2 regions of the Lactococcus garvieae subsp. garvieae genome follow, and region 2 is predicted to be linked to the other one. Evidence: predicted binding sites of a transcription regulator. Region 2 holds the regulator's gene; the other holds the start of a gene.
What was found. The regulator Rex, encoded in region 2, represses fermentation and respiration genes when NADH is low (regulators of the CRP and FNR family bind a similar motif). The targets are predictions, from matches to a motif close to TTGTGAANTANTTCACAA.
Positions count from the first base shown of each region.

Region 1: adhE (bifunctional acetaldehyde-CoA/alcohol dehydrogenase) is a predicted target of Rex. The motif match lies at 4,824-4,841, and genes of this name have one in related genera.

Region 1 is NZ_CP118950.1:1,913,282-1,928,555, reverse strand. It holds gene rsmD (16S rRNA (guanine(966)-N(2))-methyltransferase RsmD) at 1-506, shown strand, start outside; gene coaD (pantetheine-phosphate adenylyltransferase) at 496-993, shown strand; gene PYW30_RS09660 (SepM family pheromone-processing serine protease) at 983-2,026, shown strand; gene adhE (bifunctional acetaldehyde-CoA/alcohol dehydrogenase) at 2,058-4,751, opposite strand; gene PYW30_RS09650 (lactonase family protein) at 4,906-5,946, opposite strand; gene rpsB (30S ribosomal protein S2) at 6,219-6,992, shown strand; gene tsf (translation elongation factor Ts) at 7,069-8,097, shown strand; gene ezrA (septation ring formation regulator EzrA) at 8,316-10,046, shown strand; gene yqeH (ribosome biogenesis GTPase YqeH) at 10,195-11,301, shown strand; gene hflX (GTPase HflX) at 11,304-12,539, shown strand; gene yhbY (ribosome assembly RNA-binding protein YhbY) at 12,554-12,862, shown strand; gene PYW30_RS09615 (nicotinate-nicotinamide nucleotide adenylyltransferase) at 12,866-13,459, shown strand; gene yqeK (bis(5'-nucleosyl)-tetraphosphatase (symmetrical) YqeK) at 13,452-14,045, shown strand; gene rsfS (ribosome silencing factor) at 14,071-14,430, shown strand; gene PYW30_RS09600 (class I SAM-dependent DNA methyltransferase) at 14,431-15,162, shown strand; gene PYW30_RS09595 (nucleotidyltransferase) at 15,150-15,274, shown strand, end outside.
Region 2 is NZ_CP118950.1:1,094,783-1,110,056, forward strand. It holds gene PYW30_RS05410 (malolactic enzyme) at 1-933, opposite strand, end outside; gene PYW30_RS05415 (LysR family transcriptional regulator) at 1,097-1,990, shown strand; gene PYW30_RS05420 (redox-sensing transcriptional repressor Rex) at 2,143-2,796, shown strand; gene radC (RadC family protein) at 2,852-3,535, opposite strand; gene glmS (glutamine--fructose-6-phosphate transaminase (isomerizing)) at 3,638-5,455, opposite strand; gene PYW30_RS05435 (deoxynucleoside kinase) at 5,608-6,246, opposite strand; gene PYW30_RS05440 (bifunctional folylpolyglutamate synthase/dihydrofolate synthase) at 6,290-7,576, opposite strand; gene PYW30_RS05445 (NUDIX domain-containing protein) at 7,578-8,066, opposite strand; gene folP (dihydropteroate synthase) at 8,066-9,139, opposite strand; gene folE (GTP cyclohydrolase I FolE) at 9,141-10,190, opposite strand; gene folB (dihydroneopterin aldolase) at 10,246-10,593, opposite strand; gene yihA (ribosome biogenesis GTP-binding protein YihA/YsxC) at 10,586-11,173, opposite strand; gene clpX (ATP-dependent Clp protease ATP-binding subunit ClpX) at 11,358-12,596, opposite strand; gene PYW30_RS05475 (hypothetical protein) at 12,628-12,801, opposite strand; gene PYW30_RS05480 (dihydrofolate reductase) at 12,798-13,313, opposite strand; gene PYW30_RS05485 (tRNA (cytidine(34)-2'-O)-methyltransferase) at 13,814-14,317, shown strand; gene PYW30_RS05490 (MucBP domain-containing protein) at 14,395-15,274, opposite strand, start outside.

The DNA of each region.
Region 1 (15,274 bases), 820 kb from region 2:
CACTGAAGACATTGGCAGGAAAAACAACACGTCCAACGACGGACAAAGTTAAGGGTGCAATTTTTAATATGATTGGCCCATATTTTGAAGGTGGGCGAGTTTTAGACTTATTCTCAGGTTCAGGTTCACTTGCTATCGAGGCTGTCTCACGTGGGATGGACAGTGCTGTAATGGTTGAAAAAGACCGTTCGGCACAGTTGGTGATTGCAGAAAATATTAAAATGACCAAAGAAGAGAAAAAGTTTCAGCTTCTTAAAATGCCAGCCGAGCGTGCCTTGACTCATCTTTCTGGGCAGTTCAACTTGGTTTTATTAGACCCGCCTTATGCGAAAGAAAGCATTGTTGCTAATTTAGAAGAAATGCAGAAAAAAGACATGTTAGCAGATGATGTTATCGTTGTTTGTGAGACGGATAAGGAAGTCACACTTCCGGAAAATATTGGTCATTTGTCTTTAAGTAAAGAAAAAGTATATGGAATTTCAAAGGTAAGCATCTATGAAAGATAAAATAGGTTTATTTACAGGTACTTTTGATCCGGTCACAAAAGGCCATTTGGACATCGTTGAACGTGCCAGCAAGCTTTTTGATAAGCTTTATATTGGTATTTTTAAAAATGAAGCTAAAAATCCTCTCTTCAGTCTAGAAGAACGTGTAGTCTTAATCGAAAGAGCCTTAGCAGATTTACAATTAACCAATGTGGAAGTCATTGCACATGCGAATGATTTGACGGTAAACATTGCGAAGCAACTTGAAGTAACGGCGCTTGTGCGTTCCGTTCGTAATGCAGCTGATTTAGACTATGAGAAAAATATGATTTACTTTAACCGTGAAATGACGGGGATAGAAACAATCTTACTGACTGCAAAACCAGAACTCGAAAATATTAGTTCTACACGGATGCGTGAACTTTATCATTTTGGCCAAGATCTAAGCCGATGGTTGCCTGCAAATGTTATTGAAGCACTGAATGAGAAAAAAACACATGAAAAATGAAAAAATAAAAAAGCATAAAAAACTAAAGCTATTCTTTGCCATCGCGTTACCGCTTCTTATTGTAGTGGGTTTATTCTTCCCCTTACCTTACTATATCGAGCAGCCAGGAGGAACCATTCCAGTTAATCAGATGGTTGATGTTGCGGGAAAGAAAGATGAACATAAAGGCAATTTTTATTTAACGACTGTTGAAATGGTACGGGCCAATGCCGCAAGTATGCTTTATTCCAAGTCGAACTCTTTTGCCACTATTTTGAGTAGTGAAGAGATGACGGGTGGGATGACCAATCAGCAATTTGACTTGGTCAACCAGTTCTATATGCAGACCGCGCAAAATACAGCTGTTTATCAGGCCTTTAAGTTGGCAGGGAAACCTTATGAGATGAAGTATCAAGGGGTCTACGTTTTGAGTATCACTGAGGATTCGACATTTAAAAATGACTTGCAACTTTCGGATACGATAACGGCAGTTAATGGCCACACTTTCAAATCTTCAACTGATATGATTGACTATGTGTCTCAACAAAAAGTTGGAGATGAGGTGACCATCAAGTACACACGGATGGATGGCAGCAACCATGAAGCCACAGGCAAGTACATTAAGTTGAGTAATGGTAAAACAGGGATTGGTATTGGTTTAGTAGATCATACACAGGTTGTGACAGACCCTAAAGTTAAGATCGATGCCGGAAGTATTGGCGGGCCAAGTGCTGGGATGATGTTTACCTTGGAAATATATAGCCAAATCACAGGCAAAGATTTACGTCAAGGACGCGAAATTGCAGGTACTGGAACGATCAATGAAGATGGCAGCATCGGGCAAATAGGTGGCGTTGATAAAAAAGTTGCTACAGCAAGCAATTCGGGTGCAAAAATTTTCCTTTGCCCGGATGAAACGGAAGAACAGGCAAAGGCTTCTGGTACAACAAATAACTACACAGATGCACTTGCGGCAGCTAAAAAGTTGAATACAGATATGAAAATCGTACCTGTAAAGACGATCCAAGATGCACTAGACTGTCTCGAAAAATAAAAAAAGCTGTAAATTACAGCTTTTTTTTTGCTTAATATTGATCTTGTAAGAGTGTTTTAAGTTCTGAAATACTTGGTTGGCGTGGATTGCCTGGTGTGCATTGATCGTCGTAAACAAGGTTTGCAAGCTTATCGAGTTCACGCTCCAAGTGATTTTTATCAACACCATTTCCTGATAGAGTGACATCGATATCGATGCTGTCCGTCAATTTTTTAATTTCTTTAATAAGTTTGTCTACAAGCTCCGCATCATCTTTACCTGTAAGACCGATGTAACGCGCAATTTCAGCGTAATCTTCTTGGGCACGGTAAATCTCATAACGTGGGTATGGTGTACGTTTAACGTTTCCTGTTACAGCGTTAAATTTAATGACGTGAGGCATAGCGATAGCGATAGCTAAGCCATGTGGTAATTCAAACTCACCTCCCACTTTGTGGGCGAGGGAGTGATTAATACCGAGAAAGGCATTGGCAAAGGCCATACCAGCTAAGGTTGCTGCATTGTGCATATTAGCGCGTGCGACTTGCCCTTCTTTGGAAGGTTTTGATGGGTCGTACTGATATGAGGTTGTCAAATTATCAAAAATTAACTTAATGGCACGAAGTGACAATGGTTTAGTGTAATCCGAAGCCATGACTGAAACATAAGATTCAAGCGCGTGACTAAGGGCATCAATACCAGACCAAGCCACGGTACGTTTTGGCACAGTCATAACAAACTCAGGATCAACGATGGCTACTTGAGGTGTAAGCTGATAATCAGCTAAAGGATATTTAACATGTGTTTCATCATCGGTGATAACAGCAAAAGGTGTTACTTCAGAACCTGTACCAGAAGTGGTCGGGATACATACCAGCTGTGTTTGATCTTGGTGCGGGAATTTGACGATACGTTTACGAATATCGATGAATTTTTGAGCCAACTGCTCAAAGAGTGCTTTTAGTGCGGCATCGTCATTGAGGTCAACCTCTCCACGAGCAGAATACTCGTAAATCAAGCGCCCAATTTTTGCTGCATCAAGTGGAGAGCCACCGCCGAGAGCGATAACTGTGTCAGGTTTAAAATCAGCCATTTGTCGCGCAATTTCAATGGCTTGTGAAAGTGTTGGGTCAGGTTTTACAGAACCATAAATTGAAGTTTGTACTTGTGTTTCACGAACGGCCAATTGCTCAAGCATATGGTCGACAAAGCCAAATTGCAGCATACCGTGGTCGGTGACGACAAAAGCGCGTTCGATATTAGGCATTTCTTGTAGGTAAGAAATAGAGTTGTTTTCGTAGTAAATTTCTTTTGGCAGACGAACCCATTGTGGGCGATTACGACGACGTGCCACTGTTTTGATATTCAATAGATCATATGTACTCAAATTGTGTGAGATTGAATTTTTCCCCCATGAACCAGTTCCTAAAGTCAGTGATGGACGCATTGCATCAGTATAGATATCCCCAACGCCACCGATAGAATCGGGTTGGTTAACTAAGATACGTGCAGCACCAATAGCATCAGCATATTCTTTCACAAAAGGATCATCTTGTGCACCTATCTGGATAGCTGCGTTGTGTCCAGCACCTTGATAAGCTAAAAGTTTTTGGACGATTGCAGTACCATTTTCGCGTGAAGTAGATTTGTAGATTGACAAAAGCGGGCTGAGCTTTTCAGAAGAGAGGGCTTCCCCGATGTTTTTTTCCTCCAATTCAAAGAGAAGAACATCTTTACCTTCAGGTACTTGTACGCCAGCTTGCTCAGCAATCCACGGTCCAGGACGACCGGCAACCGGCCCCGTTACACCGAAGCCTTCACCTGCACGTTCGACGAAAACAAATTTTTCGATGGCTGGATAATCTTCCTTTGGTACAACGTAAGCACCGTGAACTTGAAGTTTTTCGAGGAATTCATCGTAAATTTCTGCAGCAACTACAGCAGAGTTTTCGGTAGCGCAAATCATGCCGTTGTCAAATCGTTTAGAAAGTAGCAGGTCTTCAACTGCACGGTCAACATTTGCAGTAGCATCAACAAAGACGGCGCCATTACCTGCACCCACACCTAAGGAAGGATTACCTGACTTGAGCGCTGCATTGACCATCCCTGGTCCACCTGTAGCGAGGATAGAAGCAATACCGTGGTTTTGGATAAGTGCGGTAGTGTTATAAAGACTTGGATCTTCGACCCATTGGATAAAGTTTTCTGGGGCCCCGGCCTTCAGAGCAGCTTCGTAGACAATACGTGCGGCATGAGAGGAACAATTTTGTGCTTGAGGGTGAAAGGCGAAAACGATAGCGTTTCGTGTTTTTGCTGTTAAGAGTGATTTGAAAATTGTTGTAGAAGTAGGGTTGGTAGTAGGTACGATTCCTGCAAGCACGCCTAAAGGGGCTGCGATTTCTACTGAGCCAGCAACTTTGTTCTCGCTGATTACTCCGACTGTTTTGTCATTTTTGATGGAGTTATAAACAGATTCTGAAGCAAAGCGATTTTTAGTATCCTTATCCTCAACGATTCCTCGGCCTGTTTCATTATGGGCTTCGTGTGCGAGTTCAAGGGAATGTTCGCTTGCGGCTAAGGCCATTGCTGCGACAATTTTATCTACTTGCGCTTGTGTGTAGCCTTCAAACTGCAAAGCAGCTTGATGTGCTTTTTTGACGAGACCGTCTGTATATTGCTCTGCTTTTTCTACAAGTGTAGCTTTATCAGCGGCTGTTAGTTCTTTTTTGGTATTCTTGCTTGACATATTTAAATTTCTCCTTTGTGAAATTTATCACGTTATCATTTTAACAAACTTTGAAAGTGCTGTCAAACAATATTGTGTAAAAACACACAAACTTTTTTTGATAAAATACTATCTGCATTTTAATGATAAAAAAACCGCCTGAATGGCGGTTTTTTTAGAGCGTTGGTAAGATACATGTGCCCTCTGGGCTATAAAAATCTTTTTGTTTAAGTGTGAGCATTCCTGTCTTCCTATTACGGCGGAAAAGACTAATATTATCACTGTCTTGATGTGCTACGATAATAAAATCTTCTGTACTATTGAAATTGAAATCTCGAGGTGTATCCCCTTCAGTTTTTACAATATCTTCTAAAGTTATTTTTGTTCCCAAGGGGCTGACACTGTAGATAGCGATAGAATTATGTCCGCGGTTCGAAGCATAGAGAAACGCACCATCGGAAGAAAGACGGAGAGCAGATGCGCTCTTTGTGCCTTCAAAATCTACGGGAAGAGTACTGATTGTTTCGAGTGCGGCAAAGCGTCCTTTTTCCTCATTGTAGCTGAGAACAGTTACAGTAGAAGAAAACTCGCCAATGGCGTAAGCAATCTTGCCATTGGGATGGAAAGTAAGATGACGTACTCCAGTACCTGCAGGCATACGGTAGAGGCTTACAAGAGAGAGCTTGCCTTCTTCACCAACGACATCGTAAACCGTAATCTCATCTGTACCCAAGTCACAAGTAACCAATCGTCCATCAGGTGTAAGATCTGTGTAATGCACGTGAGGACGTTCTTGACCAGGATGTACTTTTGAACCTTCGCCTTCATGTTTCACAGTGTCTGTTAAGGTAAGCGAACCATTTTTTTGAATTTTGTAGACTCGAATTTCCCCTAAGTGATAATTTGCACCATAAACAAAACCACGTTCATTATCAACAGCTACATAGCAAAGAGGTGCGCCAACACTAGTAACATAGTTGAGAAGCTCTGTTTTTCCTCTTTTATAACTGAGCGCAGCAATACCGCCACCATTTTCATCTGCAGCACAAGTGTAAAGGTGTTGTTTTGCTTTGTCCAAAGCAAAATATGTTGCATTTTGAATATGGGCAACTTCTGTTAGATTAGAAAGTTCTTCCTTTGCAATATCTAAGTCAAAACTATAAATCCCCTTTGATTCACGCTTAGTGTAACCGCCAACTAAAATTTTTTCACGCATATCTTGGCTCCTTTAACATTTAATATTCGTATAATTATTTTATCATAAATGAGCGTTTTCAGGAAACTAAATCTCTCGCAATTTGCGAAGACAGGAAAGGCGACAAAATGATACAACAAGCTCTTGCAATAAGGAAGTGTTTAGTGTATAATAGTACTGTTGTCTATGGGCAATAATTTCACATTTTGACTTGACAGTGTCGTAGTGCACGTGTGTAGCGGCATTGGCTGACAGTTAAAAGAGGAAAAACTATTTTAAAAGGAGACATTAATATGTCAGTTATTTCAATGAAACAACTTCTTGAAGCTGGTGTTCACTTCGGTCACCAAACTCGTCGTTGGAACCCAAAAATGAAACCATACATCTTCACAGAACGTAATGGTATCCACGTTATCGACCTTCAAAAAACAGTTAAACTTGTTGACGATGCTTACAACTATGTACGTAACGCTTCATCTGAAGGTGCTGTAGTACTTTTTGTTGGTACTAAAAAACAAGCTTCAGAAGCTGTTAAAGAAGAAGCACTTCGTGCTGGTCAATACTATGTAAACCACCGTTGGCTTGGTGGTATGCTTACTAACTGGAACACTATCCAAAAACGTGTAGCACGCCTTAAATCAATCAACAAAATGGAAGAAGACGGAACTTTCGAAGTTTTGCCTAAGAAAGAAGTTGTTCTTTTGAACAAAGAACGCGAACGTCTTGAAAAATTCATCGGTGGTATCGCTGACATGCCTCGCATCCCAGATGTGATGTACGTTGTTGACCCACACAATGAACAAATCGCTATCCAAGAAGCTCAAAAATTGGGAATCCCAGTTGTAGCAATGGTTGATACAAACGCTGACCCAGATCCAATCGACGTTATTATCCCAGCAAACGATGATGCTATCCGTGCAGTTAAATTGATCACTGCTAAAATGGCTGACGCTATCATCGAAGGTCGTCAAGGCGAAGATTCAGTAGAAGCTGAACTTGCAGTTAAAGATACTGCTGCTTCAGAAGAATCACTTGAAGAACTTGCTGAAATCGTTGAAGGCAAATAATTTGTAATGAATAATACAGGCGAGGCCCTACGCCTCCCTGTTTTTTTATAAAATATAATAATAGGAGAACTATACAATGGCAGTAACAGCAGCTCAAGTAAAAGAATTGCGTGAAAAAACTGGTGCAGGTATCATGGATGCTAAACGTGCACTTGTTGAAACTGATGGAAACATGGAAGCAGCCGCTGAGCTCCTTCGTGAAAAAGGTATTGCGAAAGCTGAGAAAAAAGCTGACCGTATCGCCGCTGAAGGTTTGACAGGTATCGCTGTAAACGGTAATACTGCAGCGCTTATCGAATTGAACTCAGAAACAGACTTTGTTGCTAAAAACGAACAATTCGTTGCTATCGTTAAAGAAACAGCTGAACTTATTGCAGAGAAAAAACCGGCAACTAATGAAGAAGCTTTGGCTTTGACAACTGCAGAAGGTATCAGCCTTGAAGATTCTTACACACAAGCTACAGCGACAATTGGTGAAAAAATTTCATTCCGTCGTTTCCAACTTATCGAAAAAACAGATGCGCAAACATTTGGTGTTTACCAACACAACCAAGGTCGTATCGGTGTAGTTACAGTTGTTGAAGGTGGAGATGCAGAGCTTGCTAAAGCAGTTGCAATGCATATCGCTGCGATGAACCCAACTGTTCTTTCTTACAAAGAATTGGATGCTGAGTTTGTTCATGATGAGTTGGCTAAATTGAACCACACCATCGATGAAGATAACGAAAGCCGTAAATTGGTAAACAAACCAATGCTTCCACATCTTGCCTACGGTTCTCGTAGTCAATTGACTGAAGAAGTTCTTGCAAATGCTGAAGCAGAAATGAAAGAAGAGCTTTTGGCTGAAGGTAAACCTGAAGCAATCTTGGGCAAAATTATCCCAGGTAAAGTTGCAAAATTCATCATTGACAATACTAAAGTCGACCAAGCTTACACACTTCTTGGACAACTTTATGTTATGGATGACAGCAAAACAGTAGAAGCTTTCCTTGAGTCTAAAGGTGCTAAAGTTGTAGCGTTCACACGTTACGAAGTTGGTGAAGGTATCGAGAAAGCAGAAAACAACTTCGCGGCAGAAGTCGCTGAAGCAGCAGGTCTTGCTTAATTAAGAAAAAACAGTTCTAATGGACTGTTTTTTTTTTTTATGATTGTTTGTGTGAAGGCCTTCTTTTGCGTGGTTTTAAACGTAGAGTGCGTGTAATCTAAAAAATGTAGAAAAGTGATGTAAAATCAAATATAATGTGCTATAATAAAGAGTGAAACTTTGTATTTAAAATTAAGTTTAAATAAAAAGATAAAATTACCTAAAGTTTTGGAGAGAAGATGTCAAGTACAATAATTATTCTTTTGGGCGTTCTCATAGTGATTGTCGTTGGATTCTATGTATTTTCAATGGTAATGCGTAAGAAAACAGAAAATCGTATTCTTGAGTTAGAAGAGCGCAAGGAGCTGCTTTTTGATTTACCTGTGCAAGAAGAATTAGATGCCGTCAAGAAGATGCATCTGGTTGGGCAGTCACAGACCATTTTCCGTGAATGGAACCAAAAATGGATTGATTTGTCATCAGATTCATTTGCTGATTTAGAAAACCATATTTTTGAAGCTGAGCAATTGAATGACTCCTTCCATTTTTTCCGTGCGCGTGAGTCTGCTGATGATAGTGAAGCACAGATCGAAGTGATGGAATCTGAAGTCGAAGCGATTCGTGCAGGTGTTGCAGAATTGGTCGAACAAGAAAAACGTAATTCGACAAAAATTCAAGAATCTCTTGACCTTTATGAAACACTCCGTGATGAAATCACTGACAATCAAGAAAAATATGGTACAGTTATTGACGAAATTAACCGTCACTTAGCAAACATAGAAACTGAATTTTCACAGTTTGTTACACTTAACTCAACAGGGGATCCGATTGAGGCAGCAGAAGTGTTGGAAACTGCGGAAGAACATACAATTGCTTTGCGTGCAATTACGGAGCAAATTCCAGGCTTGCTTGCTGTTGTCGACAAAGAATTGCCAAAACAAATCGAAGAGTTAGAAGAGACAGTTCAGAAGTTCGAGGAGGAAGATTACGTACTTCCTGCAAGTGTTAATCTTGAGAATGAAATGAAAGCCATCCAAGATGATTTAGAAGAAGCTAAAGCTCTTCTTGATAGCTTTGAACTTGAAGCAATGGAAGCCCGTATTTCTTCAATTAACGATCGTATTAATGGTATTTATGACATTTTTGAGCGTGAATATAAAGCACGCCGTAGCGTAGAAAAACGAGTGAATATTCTCCGAAGCTATATTGAACATACACGTGCAAATAACAAAAACCTCTTGTTAGAAATCGACCATACGATGCAGGCATATTTGCTTTCTGACAATGAAAAAGCAGCTGTACGTAGCTACTCTGAACACCTTGATATTCTCGAAGGGGAAGTTGACAGTGTGCTTGAAGCAGTTAAAGAAAAACAAAAACCTTACTCTGCCTTAGGTGGAAATGTAAATTCAATCATTGAAGCTTTGGAAGATATTGAGAAGAATCAAATTAGCATTAGTGAAGGACTTGCTAACTTACGTGAGCAAGAAAAAGTTGCACAAGAAGCTGCTGATCGCTTTGACTCAGAGCTACGCATTATCAAGAGATATGTGGAAAAACGCAATCTTCCAGGTTTGCCGAAAGATTATTTGGATCTCTTCTTTGCAACAAGTGAGCGTTTAGAAGCCCTCTTTAAAGAATTAGGTAAAGTACGTATTAATATTGATGTAGTGAACCATCAGCTTGACACATCTACTCAAGATATGGAAGCCTTGAAAGATGCAACGGATGATTTAGTAGACCATGCGGTTCTTGCAGAACAATTGATGCAATATGCTAATCGTTATAAAGCAAGTGATGAACGTATTGCTGGAGCTATCGCTCGAAGCTTACAACTCTTTGATCGTGCGCGCAACTATGACGGAGCTTTTAACGAAATTTCAAATGCTCTAGAAATGGTTGAGCCAGGAGCAGCAGAACGTATTGCTAATGTATACAATAGTCACAAAGAAAAACCAGACTATCGTTAATAAGAAGACGTAAGGAAACTTACGTTTTTTTTATTTTTTATCATTTTAAAAACGACCTTTACTCACAAGCGCAAGTCGCAAACAAAAGGACAAATGGTTATTGTATGAAATATGTTATAATAGGCCTATGAATGAAACTGAAAATATTATGGAAGAATTGCATTGCATTGGCTGCGGTGCATTGATTCAAACAGAAGATAAAAATGACTTGGGTTTCCTGCCTGCAGGAGCACTTGCGAAAAGAGGAGAAGATGACGCATTGTACTGTCAACGTTGTTTCCGCCTCCGTCACTATAATGAAATCGCGGATGTCAGTTTGACAGACGATGATTTTTTACGCCTTTTAAGCGAAATCGGTGAACATGATGCGTTAATTGTGAATGTTGTTGACATCTTTGATTTTAATGGCTCTCTCATCCCAAGCTTGCATCGTTTTACGGGCAATAATGATCTTCTCTTAGTCGCCAATAAGAAAGACATTCTGCCTCACTCATTAAAGGTTGGTAAAATGAGCGCTTGGCTTAAGGAGCAAGCAAAGAGAGCGGGTCTCCGTCCCCTTGATGTTCTTGTAACTTCAGCTAAAAATCAAGATGATGTCCGAGAACTCATGGAAAAAATTGAGAAAATGCGTAAAGGACGTGACGTTTATGTGGTTGGTGTGACGAATGTGGGTAAATCTACATTGATTAACGCCATTATCAAACTTGTCACAGGGGATGATAATGTGATTACAACCAGCCGCTTTCCCGGTACGACTTTAGATAAGATTGAGATTCCTCTTGATGATGATAGTTTGCTTATTGATACACCGGGGATTATTCATCGTGGACAAATGGCCCACTATCTTGAAGCAAAAGACCTAAAACTCGTTTCTCCTAAAAAAGAAATTAAGCCTAAAACTTACCAACTTAATGCAGGACAAACCCTATTTTTAGGAGGGCTTGCACGTTTTGACTATATACAAGGTGAAAAACAAGGCCTTACTGTTTTTTGTGACAATGAGTTAGATATTCATCGTACAAAATTAGAAGGAGCTACTGAATTTTATGAAAAACATGCGGGTGGGTTACTCCAACCGCCACGAGCAAAAAATCTTTCGTACTTTCCCAAACTCATCCGTAAAGAATTTTCTGTCAAAGAAAAATCAGATATTGTCTTCTCTGGTCTAGGATGGATTCGGGTTGCGGAACGTGGCGTTGTTGCCGCATGGGTGCCAGAAGGTGTAGATGTAGTTCTGCGTAAGGCATTGGTATGAGTATGATAAATCTAGAAGAAAAACAAGAACGTATTTTACTGGCTGGTGTAGAGACCTTTGAAAATAGTGAAAATTTTGAAAGCTCGATGCTTGAACTTGCTGAACTCACTAAAACAGCAGGAGGGATTGTGGTTGATGCTTTTACACAAAAGCGGGACAGATATGATACTAAATTTCTGATTGGAACTGGCAAGCTTGAACAAATGAAGTGGGCAATTGAAGTTGGAGAAATAGATACGGTTATATTCAATGACCGTCTGACGCCTCGCCAAAACATCAATCTGGAAGAAGCTTTAGGGATAAAAGTTATTGATCGGATGCAATTGATTTTGGATATTTTTGCATTGCGGGCACGTTCTCATGAAGGGATGCTTCAAGTTGAGCAGGCTCAACTTAGCTATTTGTTGCCACGTTTGGTCGGGCAAGGTATCATGCTCAGTCGTCAAGGAGGCGGTATCGGCTCCAAAGGTCCTGGTGAAAGTAAACTTGAAACAGACCGTCGTTATATTCGGACACGTATTGAAAATATTGACAAACAGCTCAAAAAAGTTGAAAAAACCCGTGAAACGATTCGGAAAAAGCGTAAAGAAAGTTCGATCTTTAAGATTGGCTTGATTGGTTATACAAATGCCGGAAAGTCAAGCATAATGAACGCTCTGACTGAAAAAACGCAATATGAAAAAGATGAACTTTTTGCCACACTAGATGCAACAACAAAGTTGGTGAAAATAAAAGAGGATTTTACAGTCAGTCTTACGGATACGGTTGGTTTTATTCAAGATTTGCCGACGGAACTGATTAAAGCATTCAAGTCGACATTGGAAGAGTCGACTCATGTGGATTTACTTATCCATGTTATTGACGCAAGTAATCCCCATCATGAAGTCCATGAAAAAACAGTCCAAAAATTGATGGAAGAAATGGATATTCAAGGTATTCCTGTGTTAAATGTCTATAATAAGATGGATATTGCTCAGGATTTTGTACCTACTTTGGCCCCAGCAGTACAACTTTCGATTAAGTCAGACGAAGGCGTTCAGTGGTTACGTACTGCAATTTTAGAAAAATTGCATGAGCTCTTTGTCGCTTTTGAGTTGGACCTTCCTTATGCAATGGCTTATAAACTTCCTGAACTGAAAAAAATAGCCATGGTCAACGATGTTATTGAAGGTGAGACAGCTTATAAAGTTAAAGGGCTCATTGCCCCTAACATGACCTGGAAGCTGGATAATTATTAGAAAAGAGAAATAAAATGGAATTAACTGGAAAACAAAAGCGTTACTTGCGAAGTCTCGCAGTGAATATTCGCCCCATAGTTCAAATCGGAAAATCTGGCGTGTCTAACGAAATCCTTACAAGTATCCGCCACGCTGCAGATGCACGTGAATTAATTAAAGTCAACATCTTGCAAAACTCTGATGAAACTGCCAAAGATGTTGCAGCGATGATTGACGAAATGGGGCTTAACGTTGTCCAAATTATCGGGCGTAATGTAGTGGTCTTTAAGGTCAGTGACCGTAAAGAAAATCGTAAAATTTCAGAAGATGTAAAAAAGGTATAAGTTATGTCGCTTGAACTTCTAACACCTTTTACTAAGGTGGATCTACAAGAGGAAAATGCTCGTGTTCGCCGTGCCATCGGCCTTTTTTGGGGAAGTTTCAATCCTGTACACATCGCACATTTAACAATTGCTGATCAAGTGCGTCAGCAGCTGAATTTAGAACAAGTTGTTTTTCTTCCGGAACATAATACCGATGGGCATGTTACACGCATGTTAGAACTGGCACTCGAAGGAAAAGAAGGTCTTGTCTTGAACAAATGCCGCTGCCAAGCAGATGAAGGTATATATGAAACAGTAAAGGCCCTCAAGGAAGAACATCCCGATACAGATTTTTACTTTATCATTGGGGGAGATTTAATCAATAGTTTACCGAGCTGGAAAAATATTGAGCAACTTTTAGAATTAGTACAGCTTGTTGGTGTACGCCGCCCACGCTTCCGCGCGGGGACAAGTTATCCTATTTTGTGGGTTGATGTACCGGGAATGGATATCTCTGGCAATATGATACGTGAACAATTTAGTCGAGGACTTGTTCCAAATTTCTTGTTGGCGCCAAAAGTACTTGCATATATCAAGAAAGAGGGGCTGTATGTTTGAATTTTATCCAGAAGTAAACTTGTCAAGAGAAGAGCTGCTCATGAAGATAAAAGCTCAAATGTCTGAAAAACGTTTCCAACATATTCTAGGAGTAGAGAAAGCTGCAATTGCACTTGCTGAAAAATACCATGTAAATGTGCATAAAGCCAGTCTTGCTGCTCTTTTACATGACTACGCAAAAGAAACAGCAGATCATATCTTCTTAGCGTTGATTGAAAAGTATAACTTGGATCCTGATTTAAAAAATTGGGGCAATAACATCTGGCATGGTACAGTGGGTATTTATAAAATGCAAGAAGATTTAGGGTTGAAAGATCCCGAAATTCTTCATGCAATTGAGGTTCACACTGTAGGGAGTGCAGCGATGTCTGACTTAGCAAAAGTGCTTTATGTGGCGGATTATATTGAAGAAGGGCGCGATTTCCCGGGTGTGATTGAAGCGCGAGCTATCGCGGATTGCTCTCTTAATATGGCGGTGGCCTTTGAGACAATGCGGCTTATTGATTATCTGGCTGAGCTTCGTGTAAAAATTTATCCTCAAAGTATCGAAACATATAATGCATTTATCAAATATCTTAAAAAATAATAATAAAATAGAAAATAGGAATAAAATGAATTCAAAACAATTACTCGAAACAGTTGTAAAAGCAGCCGATGATAAAAAAGCTTTGGATATTGTAGCTCTTGATGTCGCTGCCGTATCAGGCGTTGCAGATTATTTCGTTGTCCTTGAAGCGATGAATACACGTCAGATTGATGCGATTGTTGATAATGTCGCTGAAGAAGCAGACAAACTTGGTGTTCAAGCAGCAGGTCATATTGAAGGCGATGCACGCACAGGATGGGTTTTAGTTGACTTAGGTGACGTGATTGTCAATGTTTTTGACCATGATTCACGCTTGCGTTTTAACTTGGAAAAACTTTGGTCAGATGCACCACTTGTTACTATTAATGAATGGATTTCTGAATAAATGACAGCTTCTTATGAGGAATTTGCGCGGGTCTATGATTCCGTAATGGATGAGGAACTTTATGACTTATGGTTTGATTTTAGTCAAAGACATTTTCCGGCAAAAACGCAAAATATCATGGAACTGGCATGCGGTACAGGTATTCTCTCGATAAGATTTAGTCAAGCAGGTTACGAAGTAACCGGTGTTGATTTGTCCGAGGAAATGCTGACTATTGCGGATCAACGGGCACGTCAGATGGGGGAAAAGATTACTTTTGCTGCCGGAGATATGCGTGAATTATCGGGAACGACCACATTTGATGTTGTGACTTGCTATTCGGATTCGCTTTGTTACATGTCGAATGCTTCTGAAGTTCAACGTGTTTTTGATGGGGTTTATAATTCTTTAAATGCGGATGGGGTTTTTATCTTTGATGTTCATTCGACATATCAGGTGGATTCTGTCTTTCCGGGTTACGCTTATCACGAAAATGATGAAGACTTTGCTTTTCTTTGGGATTCTTTTGAGGGGGATGATCCCCATTCCGTTGTCCACGAATTAACTTTCTTTGTTAAAGATTCTGATGGGAAATTTGTGCGTAAAGATGAAGTACACCAAGAGAGAACATACCCAATAAAGGAATATTTGACAGGACTTCAGAAATTTTCTAAAGTAGAAGTATACGCTGATTTTGAAGATAAAAAACCTGAAGAAGAAAGCTTACGTTGGTTCTTTGTATGCAAAAAATAATAGGAATTGTTGCTGAGTTCAACCCTTTTCACAATGGACATAAATATTTATTAGATCAGGCAGGCGAGGGTATAAAAATCGTTGCCATGTCTGGAAATTTTATGCAAAGGGG
Region 2 (15,274 bases):
AAGTCCTTCACTTACCATCTCCGCATGAACACGGTCAGCAATCCCTGCACCAGCAGAGCCACCACCGTAGCAGAGGTAAACTTGGTCTGTTAATTTTTCACCTGTGATATCAAGTGAACCGAAGATACCACCTAAAACAACAATACCAGTTCCTTGGATATCATCGTTGAAAGTTGGAATTTCTTTTTTGTATTTGTTCAAGATATTTGCAGCATTTGAACGTCCGAAGTCTTCCCAGTGCAAGTAAAGTTTAGGGAACATTGCTTCAGCAGTTTCCACAAACTGGTCAACAAAGTCGTAATATTGGTCCCCATAAACACGGGCGTGACGATTTCCAAGATACATTGAATCTTCCAAGAGTTCTTTACGGTTAGTCCCTGCATCAATAACGATAGGAAGAACTGAAGCTGGATCGATACCGGCTGCTGCAGTGTAAACCATTAATTTACCAACGGAAATATCAACACCTTGTGTTCCCCAGTCACCGATACCGAGAATTCCTTCAGCATCTGTCACAACAATCAAACGGATATTGCGATCGCCCGCTGCATTTTTCAATGTTTCTTGAATATTTTCTGGATGGTTAATATCAAGATATGCAGCATATTGTGGATCTACAAATAGACGGCTGTAGTTTTCAATTGTTTCAGCAATAACTGGATCATATACGATAGGGTTAAACTCTACGATATGTTGGTTAAACAAATAGTAGAACAAAGTACGGTTTGTATTGAATATTTCCATCAAGAAATGGCGTTTCTCTAAATCAGATGGTTTTTCCAAGTAATGTTGGTAAGTTTGTTCTGCTTGTTCTTCAAGTGTTTGAACATAAGGTGGCAAAAGACCAATTAAGCCAAGTTCCTTACGTTCTTCCATAGTAAATGCTGTTCCTTTATTTAAAAAAGGATTGTTTAAAATTTCATGTGCACGCATTCGTACGTCCTCCAAATTTATTATTCCTATAAGAAATTCTTACAAGATGTATTTTAATACTTATAAAAAATTATAGTCAAACCTTTGGGTTATAATAAATATTATTTATAACAAATCGATAAACTTGTGATAGAATATAAGGGTCAAAGGAGCGTTTAAACTAATGAATTTGCATGATTTCGAGTATTTTAATGCCTTAGGGGACTTGTTGTCTTTTACTGCTGTTTCTAATCATTTTGGGGTAAGTCAGCCGACAATTACCTACGCCGTAAAGAGATTGGAACAATATTATAACTGTAATTTAATATACAAAGATCCTTCTCACCGAACAGTTGTCCTAACAGATGAAGGGAAAATATTGAAAATTCATATCGAAAGTATTTTGGAAGAGTTGGCACTCACGCAAAGAGCCATCGAGCATTCTAAAAATCATCAAAATCATATTGGTTTCCCCCCTATTATTCGAGCAAAAATTCTGGCTCAACTCTTAAACGATAAAGAGGCGATTAGCTTTTTATCTAAGTTTGATTTAGTATCGGGTGGCTCGGAGGAACTTCTGGCCAAACTTATCTCCGGCTCAATTGATTTTAGCCTTATAGGCAGCATTGCTCCCCTGATGCACCCCAACCTTTTTGTGAAATTGCTTTACCAACGCGAATTTTATATCTTTGTCTCTAAAGATAATCCACTTGCCTCACGTCAAGAAATTTCGTTTAAAGAAGCTTTGGATTATCCTTTTATCCTGCTTGATGAAAGTTTTGTGCATATGGAAGCTTTCCAAAATTTGAATGAAAAATACAAGAAAAAAGCAAAAGTTCTCTTTAATTTTTCGGATATCCATACTATTGGCCAACTGGTCAACTCAAATGTTGGCATAACCTTGATGACCGATTTTCTTCCCTTTGCCGATATGGATAGTCTTATAAAGATACCACTAATACCTGAAGATAAGCAAATTTTTCATGTTCAATATGCTTATTTAAGAAGTACACTTCTCAATGCGGACTTGAAAGAATTGATTCGCTTACTGGATGAGCTAAATGAAAAAATAGATTGAAGTGAAAAGAGATTCTTTCTCTTTTTTCTTTGTTAAATTTTCTCCGTTTTTTTCACAAACTTTCGCCAACCGCATAATTCCGGAAAGAATTGTTTGACAAGCCCCCCTCAAAAAAGGTAAAATATTCACAAAGACTATGTAAAGGAGATAACATGGCTGGCTCCCAAGTTAATAAACAACTACCCAAGGCAACGGCAAAACGTTTGCCTCAATATTATCGCTTGTTCAAACTTTTAGTTGATGAACAAGTAACACGCACAAACTCACAACTTATTTCGGAAAAAATTGGTGTGGATGCAGCGACGATTCGTCGCGATTTTTCACTCTTTGGTGAGCTGGGACGTCGAGGCTATGGTTATGAAACACGCGCTTTACGTGATTTCTTTGGAGAATTACTCGGACAAGATCAAGAAACGCATATCGCACTCGTAGGAGTCGGTAACCTTGGACGCGCCCTTATTAATTATGAATTCCAAAACCGCAATAAAATGCGCGTTACCCAAGCTTATGATGTTCCAGAAAATCCACTCGTTGGTACAACAACTTCTACAGGTGTTCCTATCTACGACATCGCTGACTTCTCTAAAAATATTAAAGATTCAAAAATCAAAACAGCAATTATTTCTGTCAATAAAGAGAACGCTCAAGAAGTCGCAGATATCCTAGTTAAATCAGGTATCAAAGGTATTCTTAACTTTTCACCCTTGCGCTTGCAAGTTCCTGAAGATGTTGTCGTTCAGTCAATTGACTTAACGAAAGAACTTCAAACCCTCTTATTCTTTATGTCAAATAAGGACATCAAATAAGTTGAGAGCTTAAAAATAAAAAAGTACATAGGAAGGTTGACTTCCTATGTACTTTTTATTCGCCCAATAAACCTTCTTCTCTAAAGCTCAAATAAGAAGCCTGGCCTGTAATGATATGATCTAAAAGTTGAATACCTAAAGCATCACATGCTTGCTTAATCTTCTGCGTGAACAGCTTATCTTGTTGGCTTGGTTGGGTAAGCCCGGAGGGATGATTATGTGCAATGATGATCCCTACAGCTAAATTTCTTACTGCATGATGTAAAATTTCCCGGGGATTGGCAATGGAATGGTTCACAGCACCAATAAAAATCGTTTTTTTCTGAATAATGCGATGCTGTGCGTCTAGGTAGATTGCGACTAAATTTTCCTGTTCAAAATCAGACATCTCATCTGCTAAACTCAACCCAAATTGGCGAGATCCTATCACTTGTCCGTATCTTTTTCTTTGGGTCGTATGGATTCGTTTACCCAGTTCAATCATCGCCCGAATTTCCAAGGCTTTGATAGGCCCAATACCGGGAATTGCTTTCAGCTCTGTTAGAGAAGCCCGACGAAACTCTTCTAAACTGCTAAAGGTTGTCAAAACCCGTGCAGCAAGTTCCATAACATTTTCTTTTTTACTGCCTGTTCGGAGTAAAATGGCTAAAAGTTCTTGTTCACTCAGCTTTTCTGATCCAAAAATGTTCAATCTTTCTCGGGGTCTCATCGGATATTGTTCTTCTTTAATGTGATACACGACTTTCTCCTTAATCATTTATACGAAAAAAGAGTGTAGGTATCACTCTTTTTTAGAACATAAAAAAAGTGGATTTTTATAACCCACTTTTTTATTTCGTTTTTATTCCACTGTTACAGCTTTGGCAAGGTTACGTGGTTTATCAACATCCAATCCTCGTTGGACAGTTGCGTAGTAAGCGATAAGCTGTGTGGGTACCACCATTGATATCGCTGAAAGATAAGGATGAACGTTATTGATAACGATATCATCATCTTCACGCGCTACAGCTTCTTCGACAATCGTAATTGCTGAAGCCCCACGTGCCACTGTTTCCATAACGTTTCCACGGGTGTGTGCCGCAACTTCTTCATTATTTGAAATAAGGGCAATAACAGGTGTACCATTTTCAATCAAGGAAATTGTTCCGTGTTTGAGTTCACCAGCAGCAAAGCCTTCACATTGGATATATGAAATTTCTTTTAATTTTAGACTGGCTTCCATAGAGACAAAATAATCTTGTTTGCGTCCGATATAGAAGGCATTTCGTGCTTCTGGTAAAAGCTTGGCTACAACATCGGAAATCAATTCCTTCTCTGACAATGTAGATTCGATAGATTGTGCCACGAGTGAAATTTCCTTAACCAAGTCAAAAGCAAGTGACTTAGGATTTTGGTCTGCATCGCCTACAGCTTTTGCTAAGAAGGCGAGCGTTGCAATTTGTCCAGTGTAAGCTTTTGTAGAGGCCACCGAAATTTCAGGCCCTGCACCAATCAGCATTGTGTGTGTTGCTTCACGTGACAATGTAGAGCCAGGAACATTTGTGACCGTTAAACTTGGATGACCAAGCGCATTTACTTTTACCAATACCTGACGGCTATCTGCTGTTTCACCGGACTGTGAAAGGAAGATAAACAAAGGATTTTTGCTTAATAGTGGCATACCATAGCCCCACTCAGAAGCCACGCCAAGTTCAACTGGTGTATTCGTCAGCTCTTCAAGAATTTGTTTTGAAGCATAACCTGCATGAAGCGATGTTCCTGCCGCAATAATATAAATACGATCTGCTGCTTGAACAGCTTTAACGATATCCGTATCAACAGTTAATTGCCCGTCTTGATCGGTATAAGTTGAGACCAATTTACGCATTACTGTTGGTTGTTCATCAATTTCTTTGAGCATGTAGTAAGGATATGTTCCTTTACCAATGTCAGAAAGGTCAAGTTCTGCTGTGTAGCTCTGGCGCTCAACCTTATTTCCTTCATAATCCATGACTTCTGCCTTATCTTTAGTTAAGATAACCAGTTCTTTATCATGAATTTCCATAAATTCAGATGTTTCACGAATCATTGCCATGGCATCAGAACATACCATGTTGTAGCCATCACCCAAGCCAATAAGTAAAGGCGATTTGTTTTTCGCAACATAGATCACGTCAGCATCTTCAGCATCCATAAGAGCAAAAGCATAAGAACCTTCAATAATAGAGAGGGCCTTTTTGAAGGCTTCAAGTACAGAGAGTCCTTCTTCTTCTGCAAACTTAGCGATGAGATGAACAGCCACCTCTGTATCTGTTTGACCTTTAAATGTATCCTTAGCAAGATATTCTTCTCTGATTTCTGAGAAGTTTTCAATTACACCATTGTGTACTAAAACGAAACGTCCTGAAGTAGAAGTATGAGGATGCGCGTTATCTTCGGTTGGTTTCCCATGGGTCGCCCAACGTGTATGACCAATCCCTGTTGATCCTGTAACGTTATCACCTGTTTTTGCCTCTAAATCTGCAATGCGTCCTACAGATTTCACAAGATTCACTTGACCTGCGCCATCAGCAACGAAGATTCCTGCTGAATCATAACCACGGTATTCAAGTTTTTCAAGACCTTGCATTAGAATGTCTGTTGCATTACGATTTCCGACAACTCCTACGATACCACACATATTAATTTCTCCATAAGCTAATTGGTATAGTTAGCTTTTTCTTTATTTTTCGTCAATAAGAACATGATAATACAATGTTTTGTATTTGTCAAGAATAATAATTCTTTAATTGGTATAGTTTGTCAACGAGTAAAAAAAATAAATCTTCCGATTTACTTTAATTGTAATTTTAATAATGCTTTATCTATTTCTGTAAGTACCTTTTCGAGGTCTTCTGTATTATTTACGAAGTCAAGTGCATCTCCATTAATCCGAATTTTAGGGGACACATCATAGTTTTCATACCAAGCTGGGTATTCTTCATGGACTTGATGGTAATATGCTTTTAATTCAGGTTGATCATCAATCTGTTCGAAACTACGCCCACGTTGTGCAATCCGGGAAAGCATTGTTTCAAAACTCACATCAATATAGACCAGTAAGTCAGGACGCTTTTTAGGCATTCCTTCCATTTCTTCGAGCATATTACTGAGCAAGTTCTGATAGATTTCTAATTCTGTTTTAGTGACATTGCCATTTTTATAGTTTAGAGTTAAGAAAAGTTCGTCTTCAAAAATTGAGCGATCAAGGACATTATTCTCTTGAGTATAAGCCATTTTGATTGATTCAAAACGCTTGTTCAAAAAATAGATTTGCAATAAGAACGCATACTTTGTCGGATCTTGATAATACAAGTCAAGAACCGGATTATTATCTACGGCTTCGTAATACACCTCTGTTCCAAGATGCTCCCCTAAAGCCTTTGCCAAGCTTGATTTTCCAGCTCCTATTGTTCCTGCTAAAACAATCACAGTTTTCATCCTCCTCAAGTCCATCAAGGACCTTATTTTTTTATTATTGCTCTGACGCTAAGATGTATGCTCTAATTTGAGACATGAAATACAAAGAGCCTGTCATTAAAAGTACATCGTCTTCATGTAAATTTTCTTTTAATGATGCATATGTGCTCTTCCAATCTTCTGCCAGCGTCACATTTTCTTTTTCTAAATACGCAAAATCTTCTAATTTTAAAGCTTTCGGATAATCAAAAGTTGTTAAAATTAGCTTCGAATTATCAACGGTTTGCAACATTTTAATCATCTCTGTAATATCTTTTGTGACCAGTGCTGAAAAGAGAATCGTAATTTTCCGCCCTGAAAATTCATTTTTAAAGTTTTCCAAGAGTCGTTGCATAGCATGTACATTATGAGCACCATCAAGTAGTGTTAAAGGTGCTTGACTGACTTCTTCCATGCGCGCCGGCCAAAAAGTTCTTCTTAAACCCTCTCGGATTGCTTCTTCTGAAAGTGATAATCCTACTTTATGTGCGTAAACCATGGTAAGTTTAACCGCAAGTGCTGCGTTGTCTATTTGATGTAGACCAAGTAAAGATTTTTCTAAGTTGAGCAAGTGAATTTCATCATCCTTGTAATTAAATCGCTCATTTTCAAGGATTTCTACCTGATAATCAATACCGTATTGATAATGTTTCGCTTGATTTGTTTGAGCTGTTTCCGCAATAACAGCTAGGGCTTCGTCCGCTATTTTCCCTGTCACCAAGGGTGTGTCTGGCTTAATAATTCCAGCCTTTTGGGCAGCTATCTTCTCTAGTGTATCCCCTAAGATATCCATATGATCCATGCCGATAGTTGTAATTGCAGTTGCTACAGGTTGAATGACATTAGTACTGTCTAAAAGTCCCCCTAAACCTACTTCAATCAAAGCTACATCAACATGTTCATCTGCAAAATAGCGAAACGCCAGAGCGGTAATAATTTCAAATTCTGTGATCCCCGCCAGTCTTTCGTCTTTGTCCATTTCCTCTACTAATGGTTTAAGTTGCTCGACATACTTGATAAGTTTTTCATCAGGAATAGGATGGCCATTAATCGCCATCCGTTCGCCAAAAGTCTCAATAAATGGACTGGTAAATGTAGCTACAGTCAAGCCCAACTGCTCCAAAATACCTCGGGTAAAAGCAACAGTTGAGCCTTTGCCATTTGTACCAGCAATGTGAAGCATCGACAACTCTTTTTCAGGGTTCCCGAGCAATTTAAGCAAGGCTTCAATTCGTGTCAATCCTGGGCGGATATTAAATTTAAGACGAGAATGTATCCATTCTAGTGCTGTTTCGATAGTCATATTAGGCTTGTTTCCCTTCTAGAAAATACTTTTTAAATTCCTCGGGTGCCTCTGTTTTTGAAAGCAAAAAAACAGGTAGCTCTGCCCGTTCAGACGGCTCATCCCGCAATTTAAGAAGATAACGAAAATCAATATGCTGATGTGCTTTTTCTTCCTTAACTACATTATAGGGAATATTAATAAGATTCACATCTATAAGACATGGTGCACCAGCTGTCAAACCTGTTTCTTCATGGAATTCACGTTCTGCCGTCTTATGGGGTTTTTCCCCTTCTTCGACATGTCCAGCAGGAAGTAAGAGTTCTTTTTGATAGGGATGCTCGATAAAATACATCTTCTCCCCTTTAAAAACGACAGCAGACGCCGACAGTTGCAAATCCGGATTCTGTTTTCCCTTAAGTCCTTTTTTGCTGCGTAAAAGAGCAATTACCTGTTCTTGTTTTTTAGAACTTTCTAAAGCTGAAAGTTCACGTATCAAATCATTATACATTAGTATTTTTGGTATATTTTAAAATTTTCAATTAAACGGCGTGTTGCTGCAACATCATGTACACGTAGCACACGCCCACCATCCATCATCATTTGATTTTCAAGAATCAATGTTGACAAAAGGCGCTCGTCTACTTCCATATTCAGAAGATTGGTCATGAAAGATTTACGGGAGATTGCAATCATCACAGGCAAACCTAGGTTCGTCAATAGTTCGGTCGTTTTTACGCGCTGTAAAGAGTCAATCCCTGTTGCTCCACCTGAAAAACCAACGCCTGGGTCTACACATATTTGTGCATTAGCAATATCAAGTTGGTTTAATTCTTTTTGTTTTTCTGTAAAATAGGCCGGCAGTTCTTGATAAACGTTATCTGCGTAATTCATGCCCGCTCGCCCATTATTCATGGCAACCAAAGCCGGTTGGTATTCTTGCATCAGCTGTAATTTTTCAGATGTATCAAAACCATCAATATCATTAATAATATCTGCACCTGCATCCAGCACACGCTGCATAACATAGGCTTCATCAGTGTCTATAGCAATAACAGCCTCGGGAAATGCTTGACGAATATTCTGCAAGGGCTGAGCGAGACGGTGCCATTCTTCTTCTGGCGAAATGTCTGCATAACCTGGGCGAGAAGACTTACCTCCAAGTTCGATGACCTGTGCCCCCTCTTGCAAATCCTGTTCCACTCGCTGTAGGATAAAATCCAAATTCAGATTTTCTTCTGCACCATCGTAAAATGAATCAGGTGTGACATTGACAATAGAATAAACAATCGGATCCAATGTCAAATCAAAAGAAAAATTCTGTCCTGACCAAATAATCTGATGGCGTTTAAAAATACGCTCCAAAGCCAATTTTTCCTGAGAAGCAGGCCAAACCTTAATCAAATCTGCCAATTCATAAATCGTCAAAAAAGCCAGCAGATCATGCTTGTCTACGAGCGTTTTTGCTCTTACACGATACAGAAGATTGTCCAATTTGGCTTGTTCTTGACTGCTCATTTCGGTGAAACAGATAGAGATATGCTTCAGAGAAAAGCACTCTGTATTTTTTTCAATGATTTTCATTTCAATTCAAGCTTTCTAAAAATTCAAGACGTGTTTCTCTGTTTTCTTCAAATTCTCCCATAAAGAAAGAGGTTTTTGTTTGAGAATTTCCTTTTTTAACACCGCGCATTTCCACACACATATGACGTGCTTCGACAACAACCGCAACACCTTTGGGCTCTAAGATGTCATTTAAAATTTCCGCTATGTCTCGCGTAATGTTTTCTTGCACTGAAAGTTTATGCGAAACATAGTTGACCAAGCGTGGAATCTTGCTCAAGCCTATAATATTACCGTCTTTAGGGATATAGGCTACGTTGGCCTTACCAAAGAAAGGCAACATGTGATGTTCGCACATCGAGTAAAAGGGAATATCCTTGATTAAGATAGTTTGATCCTGGTCTGTTTTTTCAATCTTAAAGAGTTTATACTCCTCAAATTGCGTTAATTTTTGTGAAGAGAGTATCTCTTCATACATTTTGGCTACACGCTCTGGTGTTTCTAATAGACCTTCCCGGTCAGGATCTTCACCTACAGCAGAGAGAATTTCTCGTACAGCAAACTCAATACGTTTTCTAGCGGGCTTTTCCGTCGGTAGCTCTACTATTTCTTGTTCTGTATTTTTGAGTTTTTCAATGGCTTGTTTCACTTCATGTTCGTGTGAGAAACCCGGCTCTAAAATTTCCAAAAGGGGGACAAGAACAAAAAGACGATTAAAAACTTCTTTATGTGGAACAATCAAATCTTCCTCTGAGATCTGATCGTTGCCGTAAAATAAGATATCAATGTCTATCGTACGTGGGCCCCAATGAATCTTGCGTACACGCTTTAATTTGGCTTCAATTTCGTGAATTAACGCCAATAACTGCTTCGCTTCAAGTGTCGTTGAAATCTTCACTGCCATATTGACAAAGTTATCTTGTTCCACACCCCCAACAGGTGAAGTTTGATAAAACTTTGACTTTTTATCTATTAAAATAGCCGAATTCTGGCCCAATAAACTTACTGCATCTTGTAAATAAGCTTGCTTGTCTCCGATATTACTCCCTAAACTCAAATAAACCGTTTGCATCACTTTCTTGTTTCCCCCTTAGAAAGCCGTAAATATTCTCTAAAAGTTAAATATTTTAACCGACCATTTCAATTTCGACATTGTCAAAGATTCCTGCAATAGGTACAGCCAATTTTCGGACATGTACTTCTACTGTTTCCACTTTGTTGTTTTCTTTAATGGCTTGAATGATATCGAAAGCCAATTTTTCAATCAAATCTGCACGTGAGACTTCAATTATTTCCGCAATTTTTTCATAAAAAGCAACATAGCTCAAAGTTTCATCAAGTTCATCTAAACCCGAATAGGAAAAATTCGTGGTAACAATCAAGTCAATTTCTAAATTTTGTCCCAAAATCTTTTCTTCCGGTAAAACTCCGATATGCGAAAAGAATTTCATATTATTAATCTTAATCTTATACATATTGTTCAATGGCTTTCCAAGCCTCATCAATTCCTGTTTTATCAAAGCTTGAAAAGATCACAAAATCATCTGTGCTGTCAAATTGCAATGCTTTTTTGATCACTGAAACGTGCTTGTTCCACTTGCCACGGGGAATTTTATCAGCCTTCGTTGCAACTAAAATTACAGGAATATCATAGAACTTCAAAAAAGTATACATCAGTTTGTCATCTTCAGAGGGTTCGTGACGCAAATCAACGAGAGCGACAACAGCTTTAAGATTAGGTGCTGTTGTGAGATACTCTTCAATCATCTTGCCGAACTTTTCACGCTCTTTTTTCGAAACACGAGCATAGCCGTATCCTGGAACGTCTACCAAATGAACCGTATCGTCTACATTGTAAAAATTAAGGAGCTGTGTTTTACCTGGCGAACTTGAGGTACGGGCAAAGTTCTTACGGTTTAATAAAGTATTGATAAAGCTCGATTTTCCAACGTTGGAGCGACCAGCAAGAGCAATTTCCGGCATATCTGTCTCTGGATACTGCTTGGCAGAGGCTGCTGAAATCGTCAGTTGTAAATTATTAGGGTTTATTTTCATTATTTCTCTCTTTCCTTGTGTGTCAACCTATCTTTAGATAGCTGCGCAAGGTTTATTTAAAGTCTTTTTTTGGGGAAGAAGTAGCATAAATCGCTTCACTCCCTGCCTATTATCCTTCTCATTTGCTAAGGCAAAATCAAGGATAATAACAAGAAAACCATGAGCACTCATGATTTTCTGTTTTTTATTTTTGAATATAAATGATTTCTGCTTCTGCTTTATCACGCACAGCTGCTTCCGTAATAATCACTTTTTCAATATTATCATGACTTGGTATTTCAAACATGATATCCATCATCACTTCTTCGATGATTGAACGTAAGCCACGTGCACCTGTTTTACGTTCAATAGCTTTTTCAGCAATGGCATGCAAAGCTGCATCCTCAAATTCCAGTTCCACATTGTCATAGCTTAACAACTGCTTGTATTGTTTGATGAGAGCATTTTTAGGCTCAGTCAAGATACTGATAAGATCAGCTTCTGTCAAACGTTCAAGTGCAGCAACTACAGGTAAACGCCCAATAAATTCAGGAATCAATCCGAAAGTTTGAATATCTTCAGCAATGATTTCCTGCATATATGATTCATTGTCAGCCAAGGCTTTATTATTTGTTCCAAAGCCAATAATTTTCTCACCTAAGCGTTGTTTGACAATTTCTTCAATACCGTCAAAGGCTCCGCCCACAATAAAGAGAATGTTTTTGGTATCAATTTGAATCATCTCCTGGTTAGGATGTTTACGCCCACCTTGTGGAGGGACACTCGCAACTGTACCTTCGATAATTTTCAAGAGGGCTTGTTGAACACCTTCACCGGAAACGTCACGAGTGATAGAAACATTTTCGGATTTTTTAGCAATTTTATCAATCTCGTCAATGTAGATGATACCGCGCTCCGCACGCTCAATATTGAAATCGCTGGCTTGAAGCAGCTTGAGCAAGATGTTTTCGACATCTTCACCGACATAACCCGCTTCCGTCAAACTTGTTGCATCAGCAATGGCAAAAGGAACGTTAAGCGATTTAGCTAAAGTTTGTGCCAAAAAGGTTTTCCCTGAACCTGTAGGACCAATCAATAAGATATTAGACTTTTGGAGTTCAACTTCTTCGTCATCTTTACCTGTAAAATTGATACGTTTATAATGATTATAAACAGCAACAGCAAGCGCACGTTTTGCACGCTCTTGTCCGATAACGTAACCATTAAGATGATCCAACATTTCTCTTGGGGTCATTACAGGAGTAGTTTCAAATTCTTGAGCCATTTCCTCTCGCATTTCTTCTTCAATCAAATGGCTCGATAGTTCCACACATTCGTCACAAATATAAACACCAACACCGGCGATAAGTTTCTTTACTTCTGGTTGGCTCTTGCCACAGAATGAACAATATATATTTTCGTTTTCTTTTGTATCGTTAGACATTTATTTCTCTTTTTCTAGATTTTAAACATTTTTAGGAAAATAAAGTTCCAAAAAAAGCATGAATGGAATTTACAATATTCGTAAAGGCATTAAGAAGAAAAATAGTTCCTAAGCCCCAGCGCTTTTTGCGGAAGCATTGCAGTGCAAGGATTACACAGATTGCGCATAAAACAGCTGTAAATAAGCCAAAAATAGATTTTGTCACGGCTTTTGTTTCTCCTTCCGCTCATATTTTTCAACGGTAAAGTCATAAGGATTTTGCGCGTCTTTTTTGTGATAATCCGCTGACACTTTCACATACTTCGAAAAATCAAACGTATCAGGGAAATAAGTATCCCCTGCAAATTCTCCATGAACAACCGTTTTATAGAGCGCTGATAGCTCATTTTCGAAAAGAAGGAACATCTCTGATCCGCCAATGATATATAAATCACGCTCTTGATTATTATACCATTCTACAACTTCGGATACACTATGCATGATTAGGACACGGTCGTTATCTTCTTTGGGATAAGTTTCATCTCTTGTAAGAACGATAGTGATACGTCCAGGAAGCACACGCTTATTCATGCCTTCAAAGGTTTTGCGGCCCATCAAAATTGCTTGATGATACGTTGTCTTTTTAAAATGTTCGAGTTCAGCAGGTAAGCGCCAAGGTAAATGACCATCGATGCCAATTACTTTTTTCTCGTCCTCTGCCCAGATTGCGTAAATCATTTTATTTCACCTACGTTGCTTTTCTTCAATTGCTTGGAAAAGCCAGTCATCCTCTTAAACAAAGATGTTCCTTTCTTTTGGGATTTTAAGGCCAACTCTTTGATATTCTTTAATACACAAATAGCTGACAAAATTCATAAAGAATTCTTCAAAACCTTATTTATTAACCGTTTGAACAGTTAAGTTCTCGCTGTTCTCTCAGAAGCTTTTTCTCTGCTTTGAGGGATAGAATTACCTTTCCTATTATACCAAAAAACACCTTTTTTTACTTTAATTTTTCTTATTCGGAAAAAAATGTAAAAAATTTCCATTATTTCCTTTACTTTTCCTTAAAGATGTGTTAAGATTACTCTATCAATTAATTTGTTTCAATCAACCCTGTTATGATTAAAGCAAATTAGTCCCCCAACTAGGCTGCTCGCTGAGACCATACTCCGAGCTACCTAGTTTTTATTTTTGTAAAAATGTAAAACCCTTACAAAAACGGAATGGAGAAAATTATGAATCATATTGCACTTTTTGAACCACGTATCCATTTTAACACTGGAAATATTGCGCGGACTTGCGCAGCTACTAATACTACCTTACATTTGATTGAGCCTTTTGGCTTTGAAATTACCGACAAAAATCTCAAAAGAGCTGGATTGGACTATTGGGATCAGGTCAACATTGTCTACCATAAAAATCTGGAAGATTTTATCAACCATGTGGATGGAAAACTCTTCTTAGTGAGCAAATTTGCAGATCAAGTATATTCAGATGTTGATTATACGGAAACTTCAGAAGACTATTACTTCCTCTTTGGACGAGAAGATACTGGTTTACCAGAAGACTTTATGCGGGAAAATGCTGAAAAATGTATTCGCATCCCAATGAACGATGAACATGTACGTAGTCTCAACCTTTCTAATACTGCGTGTATGATTGTCTATGAAGCGCTTCGTCAACAAGAATTTGCTGGTTTGGAACTTAAGCATACTTATGAAAATGACAAACTTAAATAAATTTACTTTTTCTTCTCTAAAAGAGAAAAGAAATATACATCAAAACGGAAGTTACATTATGTAACTTCCGTTTTTTATTATTTCTTGATTTTCTTAATACGAAGTGTAAGTCCAAACAGGGCTAAGGCCAAGAAAGTAAGTCCTAAAATAAAACTAATGAGAGTCATGCCTTCATTTTCGCCTGCCTTAGGCAAAAATTTTTGCTTTGCTGAAGCGCTTGGATCTTTTTCTTCACCTTGAGGAGTTGCAGTTACTTGAGAAATCGACTTATTTTTTGTATAGACATAAGTGACCGTCTGTACTTGGTTTGTATAACAACCTGCAACATTACCACGCACTTCTTTGAAAGTGTAGCCCTTAATATCTTTCTTTTCAGTGCTATAACCTTCTCCAATAGCTCCTGATTTTACAATATCTTCCGAAAGTGAATGGCCATTCGTATCTATATATTTGACAAGGACTGTTCCACTCACATGGGGGAGTTCATTTTTCGTATAAACATAAGTTACAGTTTGAGCTTGAGCAGTGAACTTACCTGATGCATTACCTTGAACCTCTTTAAATGTATAACCCGGAATATCTTTTTGCTCTGTTGTATACGCTTCACCAATATTTCCTACTTTTACCACATCATTAGAAATTTCAAGACCCTCTGTGTCCACGTATTTGGCAGTAATATCCCCACCTTTTACCGGTTGAGCTTCTTTTACAGTAACTGTAGCAACAGCAGAATATGTCCCTTGATTTTCAGAGTTTGAAAATAAATTAGGTACAAATCTTGTATACGTGACTTTGTAAGTTCCTGCTTTTGCCGTATCGACTTGCCCTTCAACACTTATATCTGAAAAAGGAACCGTATTGCCATAATAATCTGTGGCACTGTCAAAGTTATCTTCTGGTTGCCATGCCTCACCAACTGTTAACTCTGAATCGTGTACAATAACTGTTGATTGGTCT